DNA from 4 places in the Halomonas sp. R57-5 genome. Region 3 is predicted to be linked to each of the others. Evidence: predicted binding sites of a transcription regulator. Region 3 holds the regulator's gene; each other region holds the start of a gene.
What was found. The regulator LexA, encoded in region 3, represses DNA repair genes until DNA is damaged. The targets are predictions, from matches to a motif close to TACTGTNTANNTANACAGTA.

Region 1 (3,516 bases), 180 kb from region 3:
CGAGCATGTTGTAAATTGTTGACCTTGAAAGGCCAGTACGTATAACAACATGCTTTAGACGTAACATAACCGGGGATTGCAATTCTTGATGTTGCATGACATGACACCTCTGTTTTGTTTAGAAGTAGCAGGTATCAATTCAGATACCCTGTTTGCGCTGCTTGTGAGAGACATCTTGACTGCATACATCAAAAAAATCACATGACTTAATTTGACCTTTTTTGACGTCAAATTTGAGAAGCTTATTAAGCATTGCAGGTAGGCATAAACTGTCGACTCAGTAACTATCTGTAACAAGCCGCTATTGCTGTTCAAAGCACATAAATGAGCTTTTATTAAACTTTGTGAGAGTTCGATGTTTTCCCACTAATTGATATAGCACGCTCATGAGGCGTGGCGGGGATCTAGCCAACAAATGCTGAAGCGGACTGCTTTGTATGCTACTCCTGCTACAAAGTAGCAGGAGTAGCAACTTACAACGGTGTTATCCTCAATCAGTGCTTCGGTTGTAGCTTGGTCACTTTGCCAGTGATGGCACTCAGTAAAGAGATTAATTAACTCTTAAAAGCTCGCCCCATTGTGTGGTGTAGCGTGGCGTGCGTCGCTCACTGCGCAGCGACCAGGCATTGCCTTTACAGGGTAGGCCCAGCTGTACCGTTCCTTTACCTAGCTCTCGATTCAGCTTGTCCATCGTCGCCATCAGGCGTTCGCTACGTTTAGCCTCTTCGTCGGTTTGCGGGGTTTCGGTGAGGGTGAGCTGGCGGTTGGCCTTGGGGGATAGATCGAGCAGCATGAGACCTGCTTTATGATAGGCATACCCTTTTCGCCAGAGACGCCTTAGGCCTTGGACCGCCGCTGCGATGATGTCGCGGCTATCATCGGTAGGCCTTTCAAGGGAGACGACTACACGCTGCTGATATTGCGGTAAGTCGGTACGGAATGAGTTGGTACGCACAAATACCATCACGGCGCTGGTAACGCTGTTCTGTTTGCGCAGCTTTTCGGCTGCCCTAGCAGCGTGGTGCCTTAAGGCTTCGCGCAAATCGTGGGGGTTGCTGGTGAGCCTTCCGAATGAACGCGACACCATGATTTGTTGTTTGGGTAGACTCATGTCATCAAGTTGAATGGCGGATTGCCCGCGTAGCTCCCATACGATGCGTTCCTGCACCACACTAAATCGCCCCCTAATACGCTTAGGGTCTGCCTCGCGTAGATCCCATGCGGTCTCAATACCCATCACTCTTAAACGTTCACCGGTGCGGCGTGCCACCCCCCACAGCTCTGTCACCGGCAATTGCTTTAGCAGGGCCTTGGTCGCTTCACTATCAGCGGTCAGCTTACACACCCCGTGCTGCTTGTAGGCGGGATGTTTTTTAGCCGCTTGATTCGCCACTTTGGCGAGTACGCGGGTCGGCGCAAAGCCCACGCATACGGGTATGCCCGTCCACTGGCGAACGGTGTCACGTATGGCCTTGCCACGTGCCTCCAGGCTCTCGGGGTCGAAGCCCTGAAACCCGACAAAGCTCTCATCAATGGAATACACCTCCACATGGGGTGAAAACTCGCCTAGCACCTCGGTCACCCGCTGGGACATATCGCCATATAACGCATAGTTACTGGACAGCAGCACGGCTTGGCGGCGTATCGCCGGCGGTAACAAGTGCATGGCAGTCCCCATCTCAACCCCCAGGGCTTTGAGTTCATTGCTACGGGCAACGACACAACCATCATTATTCGACAGCACCCCTACCGGTCGCCCTTCCAGCGCTGGATCAAAGACGCGCTCGCAACTGACATAAAAATTGTTGCAGTCAACAAGCGCAATCACGGCAGTGACCTCAGCAGATTGTGAATCACGTCGGTCACCACGCCCCAGACTTGGGATTCGCGTCCATCAAGGGGAATCGGCTTGAAATTAGGATTGCTTGCTTTGAGGTAGGTACGCTGGCCAACGCGCTCCAGTCGCTTAACCGTCATTTCCCCATCGACGCAAATCACCACAATCCGACCAGGCAGCGCTTCCAGGCTGCGATCTACCACCAATAAGTCCCCAGGGTGAATGCTGTCCCCGATCATTGAATACCCTTCCGCCCGCGCAAAATAGGTTGAAGCAGGCCGCTTCACGACGTAGCGGTGCAGATCAAGCTCAGTATCCAAGTGATCATCGGCGGGCGAAGGAAACCCTGCGCGTACGGCGGTTGAATAGAGCGGTAAGGGTAGTGACGAGGCCACGGCGTCTGCCCGGCCGAGCAGTGAAACGTTCAATGACATGAAAGGCTTCTCCTTTTTACTGTATGCATAAACAGTATCAATAAAGAGGGCTAGCCAAGCAACCATTTAAGAGTCAACGCTAAAAACTTTCAGACCTATATCACTCCTATGAATCCACCCCATAAATCGCTTTGTGTCACCTAGGAGTGTTGCTAATGCCCCCACCTTGTAAACGCTGTGCCGCCACACGCCTGATTAACCTTGATACCGCCCAACGTATAGGCGTTGTCAGCGGGGGCCTTGTGGGCGGCGCGATTGGTGCCTTACGCGCTACCGCGGCTACCCAAACGTTATCACTTGCTACGGCGCGTTTTCCGCTCGCGAAACTCCCGGCCGCCCTGATAGGTGCGGTTACCGGTGGCCGATCAGGCGTTCGGATTACAACGTCACTTTTTTTGCAGTGGTTGCCACCTGGCTCCGGCACCCCCTGGCTGTGTCTCGCCTGTGGGCATTCGTTTCGACAGTCCCATCCTCCGCTGGCCGCCGCCCACTGATTGCGACTGGCTGTGCTTTTACTACCTCACCCCATAGCGCTGGCGATTCGTCAGCGTTTTTTATGTTTGGAGACTTACCCATGGCTCATCTCGTTGAACAAATGGCCTACGTCGGCGCTACCCCTTGGCACGGCCTGGGGCAACAGCTATCCCGTCAACAACCGTTAGAGGTCTGGCAGCAACAGGCCGGTATGAACTGGCATATTGAAGAAGCCCCGGTGCGCTTTATTGCCGAGGGTGCCAGCCACTTGGGCAGTATTCACTCGTTCCCCGAGCAGAAAGTGCTCTACCGCTCGGATACCAAGGCGCCGCTATCGGTCGTATCCCAGCGTTATAAGGTGGTGCAGCCCGAGGAGATCCTGGAGTTTTACCGCGACCTGACGGAATACGCCGGTTATGAGCTGGAAACCGCAGGTGTGCTTAAAGGTGGGCGTAAGTTCTGGGCCTTGGCACGCAGTGGCTTAAGCACCTCGCTAAAAGGCCAGGATGAGGTCAACGACTACCTGCTTTTGGCAACGTCGTGTGATGGCACGCTGGCCACCATGGCGACACCCACCACGGTGCGGGTGGTGTGTAACAACACGCTGCAGATCGCCGTCGATGGTACGTCGCAGGCGGTGAAGGTACCCCACCGGTCGGAGTTCGATCCTCGTGCAGTAAAAAGCCAGCTGGGTATTTCCGTTTCCCAGTGGAACGACTTCATGTACCGCATGAAGGCGTTAGCTGAACGCAAGATCGACCAACGCGAGGC
Region 2 (3,516 bases), 290 kb from region 3:
TTCCGACAAGCCGGATCTACGTATCCCGCTGGAACTGACCGATGTGGACGACCTGATGCAGCAGGTTGACTTCAAAGTCTTCTCTGGCCCCGCTAGCGCAGATGATGGTCGCGTCGCGGCATTGAAAGTACCCGGCGGTGCCAAGCTGTCGCGTAAAGAGATTGATGAATATACCAAGTTTGTTGGCATCTACGGTGCCAAAGGCTTGGCGTGGATTAAGGTCAACGAGCGTGCCAAAGGGCTTGAAGGTCTGCAGTCACCGATCGTCAAGTTTATGGAAAACATCGTTGAAGAGCTGCTCGACCGCGTGGGCGCAGAAGATGGTGACATTATCTTCTTCGGTGCCGATAAAGCGCGTATTGTCAACGAAGCCATTGGCGCGCTGCGCGTTAAGCTGGGTGCTGACCTTGAACTCTACACCCAGGAGTGGGCGCCGCTGTGGGTGGTCGACTTCCCGATGTTTGAAGCCGACGATAATGGTCGCCTGAGCCCGCTGCACCACCCCTTTACCGCGCCTTCCTGTACGCCGGAAGAGCTGAAGGCAGATCCTGCCAATGCGCTTTCCCGCGCTTACGACATGGTGCTCAACGGGACCGAGTTGGGCGGCGGCTCTATTCGTATCCACGACCAAACCATGCAGAGTACAGTGTTTGAGATTCTAGGCATTGGTGAAGAAGAAGCCCAACAGAAATTCGGCTTCCTGCTGGATGCGCTGCAGTACGGTGCGCCCCCCCATGGTGGCTTAGCTTTTGGCTTGGATCGCCTGGTAATGCTGATGGTTGGTGCTAAGACGATTCGTGAAGTGATCGCCTTCCCGAAAACCCAGAGCGCTGCCTGTTTGATGACCAACGCGCCGGGCGAAGTCAGCCCCGAGCAGTTGAAAGATTTGAACATTCGCCTGCGCCAAAAAGCTAAAGCAGAAACAGCCGCCGAATAAGTCGGTTGGTTGACTGCCTAACACCGACGCTACGGCGTCGGTGTTTTTATAGGTTAATGCTATGGATGCAACACCGCCCGCCGTACCTATCCGCATTTTAGGCATTGACCCAGGGTCCCGGGTGACTGGCTATGGGGTGATTGATGTGGTCGGGGTTAAACCTTGCTATGTAGCGAGTGGCTGTATTCGTACCGCGGAAGGGGCGTTAGAGCAGCGCTTGGCGCAAATCTACGCCGGTTTAAGTGAAGTCGTCGGTTTGCATCGGCCCAGCGAGGTCGCTATTGAGCGGGTCTTTATGGCCAAAAACCCTGATTCAGCGCTGAAGCTTGGTCAGGCTCGCGGTGCGGCCATGGTGTGCATGGCCAACCATGGTTTAAGCCTGGCTGAATACGCTGCGCGTCAAATTAAACAGGCAGTTACCGGTCAGGGCGGCGCGGATAAAGAGCAGGTGCAGCATATGGTTACCGCGATACTGCAGCTCTCTGCTACTCCTCAAGCCGACGCTGCGGATGCGTTAGCCATTGCGCTAACCCATGCCTATAACGGCCACGCCTTTAGCGGCCAGGGTCTACCCGCCGCACCATCTCGGGGACGGCGTCGCTCCACTGGCCGCTGGCGGCTTTAAATGACGCTTAGACAATGTGCCCATAGCCGTGTCTGAGGGCAGATTGAAGCGAGGGTCTTTTGACCAGGGCCGGAAAGTGTTCCCAACAATTTCGGCATTTCCGCCATCCATGGCGGTCAGATGGCGAAAGTAGCGCCCTCGCGGAAATCTGGCCTCACCACTCACCTTGAACTACTGGTCACCTGTACAGAGTCGCTTTATAGTAATCATCTGTTTTTCACTCTTTTTCACCCCTGTGCGAGCGAATTTATGATTGGACGTCTGAGTGGCCAGCTAGTGGCGAAGCAACCACCCTGGATTGTGATTGATGTTCACGGTGTAGGTTATGAGCTGGAAACCTCAATGAATACCCTGGTCGCGCTCCCGGCGGTGAACGAGAGCGTTTCATTATTCACTCATCTGACCATTCGTGATGATGCACACCTACTGTATGGGTTTGGTCGTGAGCACGAGCGTGCACTGTTCCGCGCCTTGATCAAGGTCAATGGCGTAGGGCCCAAGCTGGCACTGGCCATCCTGTCAGGTATGGACGAAGACGCCTTTATGCGCTGCGTGCGTGATGACGACAGTAAAGCGCTGACAACGCTGCCAGGGGTGGGTAAGAAAACCGCTGAGCGGCTGATAATTGAAATGCGAGACCGTTTTCCAGAATGGGAAGACGGCAGCAACGCGCTACTCCCCCTTGAAGCAACCAATGGCCGTGCCTCTGCCCGCAATAATCTTGCCGATGCGGAAGCCGCTTTGGTTAGCTTGGGGTATAAACTGACTGAGGCGTCGAAAATGCTCGCCGACATCGACCCCAATCAGTCCACCGAAGCACTGATCAAAGCCGCCCTTACCCAGCGCATGAGTTGCTAACCAGACAGTGATATAAGTCCGATGTTGCGGATAACGAGTAGACCTTTTGCAATCGCCATAAAGAAGAGCACCTATGCTAGAACACGATCGGCTGATCGCCGCAGAGCCTGAACAGGGTGAGGGGCGCATTGATTACGCTATTCGTCCTAAGCGGCTGGATGACTATATTGGCCAGCCGCGTGTACGGGAACAGTTGGAAATCTTTATTGGTGCTGCCCGGCAGCGCGAAGAGAGTCTGGATCACACCCTGGTATTCGGCCCCCCAGGGTTAGGTAAAACGACCCTCGCGCATATTATTGCCACTGAGATGGGGGTCGGTATGAAATCGACTTCCGGCCCAGTGCTCGAGCGGGCCGGCGATTTAGCCGCCATGTTGACTAATTTAGAGCCTGGCGACGTACTGTTTATTGACGAAATTCATCGGCTGTCGCCGGTAGTTGAAGAAGTGCTCTATCCTGCCATGGAAGATTTTCAGCTCGATATCATGATTGGTGAAGGGCCTGCAGCACGTTCGATTAAGCTGGACCTTCCCCGCTTTACCCTGGTGGGCGCGACTACCCGGGCAGGATTATTAACCTCTCCACTGCGTGATCGGTTTGGTATCGTTCAGCGGCTTGAGTTTTATAATCTTGAAGAATTAACGGAAATTGTTTCGCGTTCAGCGCGTTTGTTAGGGGTTGAGACCAGCCACGATGGCGCCATTGAAATAGCCCGACGCTCCCGCGGCACGCCGCGAATAGCCAACCGGTTGCTACGCCGGGTGCGCGATTATGCCGAAATGAAAGGTAACGGCGTCGTCGATGTGGCCATGGCTGATGCCGCCCTTAATATGCTTAATGTGGATCACCACGGTTTGGATCATATGGATCGACGGCTGCTACTGGCCATGATCGATAAATTTGATGGCGGGCCGGTGGGCATTGACTCGCTCGCCGCTGCCATCAGCGAAGAGCGTGACACTATCGAAGATGTGATTGAGCCCTATCTTATTCAACAAGGCTTGATGATGCGCACCCCTCGTGGGCGGGTGGTTACCCGTCAAGCGTGGCTGCACTTTGAGCGTGTGCCCCACGAACAGGCAACCGACATGGAAGGA
Region 3 (3,516 bases):
TCGGCCAAAGCCAGGCAGCTGCACCAATGTGGTCTTCATGGCCGTGGGTGATAAAGAGCGCTTTGGGCACGATCCCCAGTGCTTTCGGTGTATCGAGATTGGGTACCTGCAGTGGAGAGTTGGGAAGATCCTGACGGATCATCATGCCGCAATCGACGGCTATCCAGTGATCGTCGTAGCCGTATAGCGTTAGATTCATTCCAATCTCACCGCATCCCCCCAGCGGCAACATGCGCAGCGGTGGACGACGACGGGGACGAATTTGAACGCGTGGTGAATGCATCTGTTATGAAAAACCTAAAAAGTAGTGACTTAACTATACGGGAAGGCAGGGGCGGCTAACAATCTTCCATGCCCTTCCGATACACTATGCGACCTAAGCCGCTGGTTTGTCATAATTAACTTAGCAATAGGTCAAGAGTAGCTCACATGTCTCATTATTATCGTTTAGTGGTTTCCTGTCCTGACCGGGTGGGGATTGTTGCACGGGTATCGAGCTTTATTGCCCAGCAGGGCGGCTCCATTACCGAAGCCAGCCAGCACTCCGATTTAGAAACCGGCTGCTTTTTTATGCGCTACGAAATTCTGGCGGATTCGGTCGGTATGTCGGTGGAAGCCCTGCGCGCGGCGTTCGAGCCGGTGGCCAGCGAATTCAATATGCAGTGGTCCCTGGTGGATACCCAGCTGCGTCGGCGTGTGGTGCTGATGGTGTCGCGGGAGTCGCACTGCTTGGTCGATCTACTTTACCGCTGGCAGGCGGGTGAGCTGGATTGCGATATTGTCGGTGTTATCTCCAACCATGACGATATGCGTTCGCTGACCGAGTGGTACGGCATTCCTTACCACCACGTCCCGGTAGACCCCGAAAATAAGCAAGCGTCGTTTGCCAAGGTACAGGCCGAAATCGATAGCGCTCGCGCTGACTGCGTGGTGCTGGCGCGCTATATGCAAATACTGCCCCCCGAGCTGTGCGCGCGCTATGCGGGACGAGTGATCAATATTCATCACAGCTTTTTGCCCTCCTTTGCCGGGGCAAAACCCTACCACCAGGCATACCAGCGGGGCGTTAAGCTGATAGGTGCTACTTGCCACTACGTGACCGAGGAACTCGACGCAGGCCCCATCATCGAACAGGATATTCATCGCGTAAGCCACTGCCATACGCCCACTGACTTAGTACGTTTTGGCCGTGACGTTGAAAAAGCCGTACTTGCTCGCGGTTTGCGCTGGCACTTAGAGGATCGCGTGCTGGTCCACGGCAATAAGACAGTGGTCTTTAGTTAACCCTCATCAACCTGAGAGGCCGCCATGTCGTTTGCGCAAAGTGTATTAGCACCCTGGGCGCTGCTGCTCACCTGGCTACTCTCGTTAGCAGTGATCGCGTGGGCACTTTGGGGGCGGCCCTGGCAGGTGTTAATAGCGGATACCGCGCTTCAGCACCGCTGGCTGGGCGCCACGCTGGCGGTGATGCTGATGTGGCAGCTGCGTGCGCAGGCGGTTGATTGGCTAACGCTGCACCTTGTTTTCACGGTTTTAATGACACTCGTTTTTAAAGCGCCATTGGCGCTGATTAGCAACGTGCTGATTAATATCGCCATGGTGGTAATTGGGCGCAATGAATGGCTGCTGCTGGGGGCAAACGTGCTGGTTACCGGTGTCGTCCCGGCGGCCGTCATTGGCACGGTATGGCGGCTGGTAGATCGCCGCCTGCCGGATAACCTGATGGTGTTTTTGTTTGCCTGCGGCTTTTTTGGTGCGGCGCTGGCAACGCTGGGAGGAGGGCTGGCAGCGGTGCTGCTGATCATCGTTGCGGGGACTGACCCTGAGGCGATTTATCTCGCCCAGGAGTATGCGCGCTTCTTACCGCTGTTAATGCCTTCAGAGGCGTTTATCACCGGCATGCTGCTGAGTATTCTGCTGGTTTATCACCCCCATTGGGTGGCCACCTTCAATGACCACCGCTATATCGATCTGCAGTAGGGATGGCCAGGGCGGCGACTAGCCGAGTGCCTGGCCGTTGCCGCCACGAATCACACCAACGCCGACGCCTTCGATATCGAGCGACTGGGAGCGCAGGTCGATTTCAATGGGCGCAAAGTCAGGGTTCTCGGCAAATAGCGTCACTTGGTGGCCCTGGCGCTTGAAGCGTTTAACCGTTACTTCATCCTCTAGGCGTGCCACTACAATCTGGCCATCGCGTACCCGGTCGGTACGGTGAACTGCCAATAAATCCCCTTCCAAAATGCCAATATCCTTCATCGAAAGGCCGCGCACGCGCAGCAGGTAGTCGGCTTTGGGGGTAAAGTACTCGGCTGGTAGCGGGCAGTAACGGTCAATATGTTCAGCGGCCAAAATGGGGCTGCCTGCGGCCACTTCACCGATCACGGGTAGGCCCGTTGGCAGCGTTTCAACGTTGGCTGCGGGTAAGGCGGTGGCAGCACTCTCCATGACTTCTTGCGGTTCCTGGTTGGGCAGGCGGATACCGCGAGAAGTGTTGCGAATAATGCGAATAACGCCTTTGCGTTCCAGCGCGCGCAGGTGCTCTTCGGCCGCGTTGGGGGAGCGGAAGCCAAGCGCCTTGGCAATTTCGGCGCGGGTAGGAGGGTAGCCAAATTCGCCCATCGTTTTAACGATAAAATCGAACACGTGCTGTTGGCGAGCGGTTAGCGGACGCGACATACCAGACTCCATAAATAGTGAATAGACAGTAACAAATTAAATGGCAACTTAATCAATCAGTGGTTAAGTATACAGTATGTTCCTCTGTCCAGTATATGCCTTGTCAGTGGCTATCTTCGATGTCTATGCAATTTTTCTAATCGTTTGAAACTAAGCTTCTGCTTATTTAACGGGCTGTATTTTGTTAATAAATCAAGCGTTGAGACCGCCATGGTTATGGCATAGTATTTTGCTATGTTTTAAACACCTGTTTCCCTGGAGAGCGACATGGCTCAATCTGATACGGTGACCCGTATACTCGATACTGCCGAGGTGCTGTTTGCAGAGCGGGGTTTTGCCGAAACTTCGCTGCGCAACATCACTAGCAAAGCGCGCGTCAATTTAGCCGCTGTGAATTACCATTTTGGCTCCAAAAAAGCCTTGATTCAGGCCGTCTTTGCCCGCTATTTGGACCCCTTCACCCAGCGTTTTCACACCGCCCTTGATGAGCTGGAAGGACAGCATGCTGGGCGGGTTATTGAGCTTGAAACCCTGCTCGAAACCATGGCAACCACCGTTCTTGCAGTGCCCGCTGAACGCAATAGTTTAAAAGTGTTTATGCGCTTGCTCGGCCTTGCCTACAGCCAGGCACAGGGGCATCTTAGGCGCTATATCCAGCAAGAGTATGGCGATGTGTTTACCCGCTTCACCGAGCTGGTGCGACAAGCCACGCCGGACCTACCTGACGCGGAGCGCTTTTGGCGGCTACACTTTATGCTTGGCACGGTAATATTTACCCTGTCCGGCCTTGATGCACTGCGTGATATCGCTGAAAAAGATTATCACGAACAGGTTTCA
Region 4 (3,516 bases), 1.2 Mb from region 3:
AGTAGGCAGAAAAACCAGCGATGATCATTTTGGGCTTATGTTCACGAGCAAGCTGAGCCACCTGGTCGTAATCGATCAGTTCTTGATCGTTCAAACCGTACTGAATGGCGTTATAGTGCTTACCCGAAAAGTTGGGCTTGGCTCCGTGGGTCAGGTGGCCGCCCGCGTCCAGACTCATACCCAAAATGGTATCGCCGGGCTTGACCAGCGCCTGGAATACCGCGCTGTTAGCCTGTGACCCGGAGTGCGGCTGAACGTTAACATAGGTAGCGCCGAACAGCTTTTTGGCGTAATCAATGGCCAGGTTTTCAGCAATATCGACGAACTCGCAGCCGCCGTAGTAGCGCTTTCCGGGGTAGCCTTCGGCGTACTTATTAGTCAGTTGGCTGCCCTGGGCTTCGAGTACGCGGGGGCTAGCATAGTTTTCGGAAGCGATCAGTTCGATGTGGGCTTCCTGGCGTGCCACTTCTTTCTGCATGGCATCAAACAGCACATCATCAAATCCGGCAATTGTCATATCGCGGCTGAACATCGGCGGGAACCTCGTAACGAGAAAGGGTCATCATGGAAGAAGCGAGGACGCTATCATAACGCAGCCTGACGCGACTTTCATCGCATCCGCGTCAGGTCGTACATGAACGTGCTTCATGTTGTTCTGTTCACTAAATGCTGACCAAATGGATAACTAGGCTGCCTTATCTCGCAATCCTTCAATGTCACCGCGTGCGTCCCTGCGGATGTCATTGAGCAGAGCAAAGCAGTTTCATCCCCCGATCATTTGCATTTTCCTTCGCCCTAAAAAATACTGTATATTTATACAATATTTTAAAATCAGGATGCCGACGATGCCGGGCCAGTCAGCTCACTTTATCTCCGCCTTGCCGTTAACTTCCCAGCCACTGCCTTACTTAACCTTTTTGGGCCGCGCTGGCTTCAGCGGTTTTCCTTCGCCTGCGCAGGATTACGAGCCATGCACGCTGGATCTCAATACAAGGCTGGTTAAAAACCCCACCGCGACCTTTTATGTCACTGCCACCGGCGACAGCATGGAAGGTTGGGGGATTTTTGAGGGCGATCTGCTGATTGTTGATCGCAGTATTGAACCGCGCCTAGGACATATTTTGATCGCTATGCTGGAGGGCGAGGCATTAATTAAACGCTACGCGCTTTATCGGGGCTCACCCCATCTATGTTCGAGCCACCCAAACTACCCGCCGCTGCTTCTTGAAGGCAGCGACTGCCAGCTATGGGGCGTGGTACGCGCGGTGGTGCATGAGTACTTACGTTGAACAAGCTACTGACGTTGACTGAGGGGTGGCGATGATCGGATTAGTCGATGCCAACAACTTTTATGTCAGCTGCGAGCGGGTTTTTCAGCCCAAGCTGGAAGGTAGACCTGTCGGCGTGATGTCAAACAACGACGGCTGTGTAATCGCCCGCTCAACGGAGTTGAAAGCGCTGGATATCCCTATGGGAACGCCAGCTTTCAAGCTTGAAGGACTGCGTCAGCGCGGCGATATTCACCTGCTGTCATCTAACTACGAGCTCTACGGCGATATGTCGGCACGGCTGGCCCAACTGCTACGCGATGCCTGCCCTGCGGTCGCGCCCTATTCAATCGATGAGATGTTCGTCTACTTGGAAGGTTTCACCACAGCACAATGTGCGGCGCTAGGGCAACGCCTGCGCCAGCTTATTCGCCGCCACTTGGGTCTGCCGGTGTGTGTGGGGCTGGCACCCACTCATACGCTCGCCAAACTGGCCAATCATCTTGCCAAGCAAGACCCTCGCTACCAAGGCGTTTGCTTGCTCAATGGGCAGGATCACACCACTGAGGCATTGCTCAAACGTACGGCGGTAGGCAGCGTATGGGGCGTCGGCCATCGGCTTGCCGAGCGTTTAGCGATTGGCGGCGTGACTACTGCTTGGGACTTGCGTGAAAGCGACGAAAAGCAGCTGCGCAAGGGCTTCTCGGTGGTACTGGCACGTACCGCGCTCGAGCTGCGCGGCACGCCTTGTATGGAGATGAACGCGCTGGAGCAACCGCGCCAACGCATTATGACCTCGCGCTCCTTCGGCCAACCCACCGGCGTTTTTGCAGAAGTACATAATGCCCTGCGCCGCCACGCCCAGCGCAGCGCTGAAAAACTGCGCGAACAGCAGAGTCTGGCCCGTGCGGTAATGGTGTTTCTGCATACCAACCGCCACCGCCGCGACCAGTTGCAGTATTTCCCGCAGGCGCTAATCCCCCTGCCCTCACCTAGCGACGACACCCGAGTGATCCTTGACGCCGTTCGCCAAGGGCTTGAGCAGATTTATCGTCCTCGCTACCGGTTTATGAAGGCTGGCGTGATGCTGCTGGATTTGGTGGACGCTGAGCAGCATCAACTTTCGTTGCTACATCCGCCCACACGGAATCGTCATCCGTTTTTGATGGCAACGGTGGATCAGATTAACCAGCGCATGGGGCAAGGCACGATCAGCTTTGGCATGACGAACGCACCTGCCGCCTGGCAGTTACGCTGCGCCCATCGCTCAGACCGCTATACCACGCGCTGGGATGAGCTGATGAAAGTGGGCACTCACCCCGGCGCTACCCAAGCGTGTACTTCGCGAACAGAACCGCTACCCTAAGGCGTCAATTGCGTAGGAAACGCTGTTTTTATGACCCTCTCTCGGCCAGATAAAGAGTACGCCCCAGCCCCTGGCCTAGCGCAGCGCTGGGCTAGTCGCTATGTACAGGGCTATTTACGCCGCCACCCGGCACTTGATTCCCCTGACCCGCAGGCCCTGAAGCGCGCACGGCGCTGGATCATCGCCTGGGCAGCGCTCGCTGGTTTGATTTCCGGCACGCTGATTGGCAGCGCCGAATGGTGGATGCGTGAGTTTGCCACTAGCCCCTGGGAAGCCATGAGCCTTAGAGAGCAACTTCCCTACTGGGCCGGCTATCTGGCCGTTGCAGGCTGTGTTACCGCGCTGGAAATCGGCTTTTTATACTGGAATGCGCTGCGCGGTGTGGCGAATATTACCCGTTTGGCGGGCTTACGTTACGGTCAAACAGACGCGTTGGAACCCGATATTCAGCTGACCGTTCACGGCGTTTCCCGGTCGGCATTGGAGTACCCCAGCCCTGGTAGTCTTATTTATGGCGTAGACCCCCACGCCTACCTGCATGGCTGGAAGCTAACACTTTGAGCGCTACTTTATCGCTTAAAAATCAGCTTAAGCAGCTTTCTACTGCGTTTACTGCTGCGTCGGTTATTGGGACGACTGACGCTGCGCGGCTTTCTACCCGTATTAACCGGCCCGCTATACGCCGTGTGGAACGCCTGGATTGCGGCACGGATTATTCAAGAAGCTTATCTGCAGGCGCGAGGCCCCGCCCTGGTTAAGCACTTGATGGAAACACTGACGGACAGCGACGCACACACCCGCCGTCTGGTAGCCCAGGGGGTCGGCGAGCTTATTATGCGCAACCAGCACCCTCATCCCAACTTGGTGCTGCTGTTGGCTCGC

Region 1: a site for LexA is predicted at 2,289-2,308, ahead of HALO_RS12000 (LexA family protein). Genes of this name have one in related genera too.
Region 2: a site for LexA is predicted at 1,735-1,754, ahead of ruvA (Holliday junction branch migration protein RuvA). Genes of this name have one in related genera too.
Region 4: a site for LexA is predicted at 804-823, ahead of HALO_RS16405 (LexA family protein). Genes of this name have one in related genera too.

The regions. Positions count from the first base shown of each region.
Region 1 is NZ_LN813019.1:2,606,203-2,609,718, reverse strand. It holds gene HALO_RS12010 (helix-turn-helix transcriptional regulator) at 1-97, opposite strand, end outside; gene HALO_RS12005 (Y-family DNA polymerase) at 551-1,828, opposite strand; gene HALO_RS12000 (LexA family protein) at 1,825-2,271, opposite strand; gene HALO_RS11995 (hypothetical protein) at 2,427-2,765, shown strand; gene HALO_RS11990 (DUF932 domain-containing protein) at 2,846-3,516, shown strand, end outside.
Region 2 is NZ_LN813019.1:2,706,693-2,710,208, reverse strand. It holds gene aspS (aspartate--tRNA ligase) at 1-937, shown strand, start outside; gene ruvC (crossover junction endodeoxyribonuclease RuvC) at 999-1,562, shown strand; gene ruvA (Holliday junction branch migration protein RuvA) at 1,812-2,420, shown strand; gene ruvB (Holliday junction branch migration DNA helicase RuvB) at 2,494-3,516, shown strand, end outside.
Region 3 is NZ_LN813019.1:2,421,692-2,425,207, forward strand. It holds gene HALO_RS11140 (ribonuclease J) at 1-199, opposite strand, end outside; gene purU (formyltetrahydrofolate deformylase) at 430-1,284, shown strand; gene HALO_RS11150 (energy-coupling factor ABC transporter permease) at 1,309-1,980, shown strand; gene lexA (transcriptional repressor LexA) at 1,999-2,679, opposite strand; gene HALO_RS11160 (TetR/AcrR family transcriptional regulator) at 2,947-3,516, shown strand, end outside.
Region 4 is NZ_LN813019.1:3,578,533-3,582,048, forward strand. It holds gene glyA (serine hydroxymethyltransferase) at 1-532, opposite strand, end outside; gene HALO_RS16405 (LexA family protein) at 846-1,289, shown strand; gene HALO_RS16410 (Y-family DNA polymerase) at 1,321-2,634, shown strand; partial or broken gene HALO_RS23775 (LBF_2804 family protein) at 2,665-3,516, shown strand, end outside.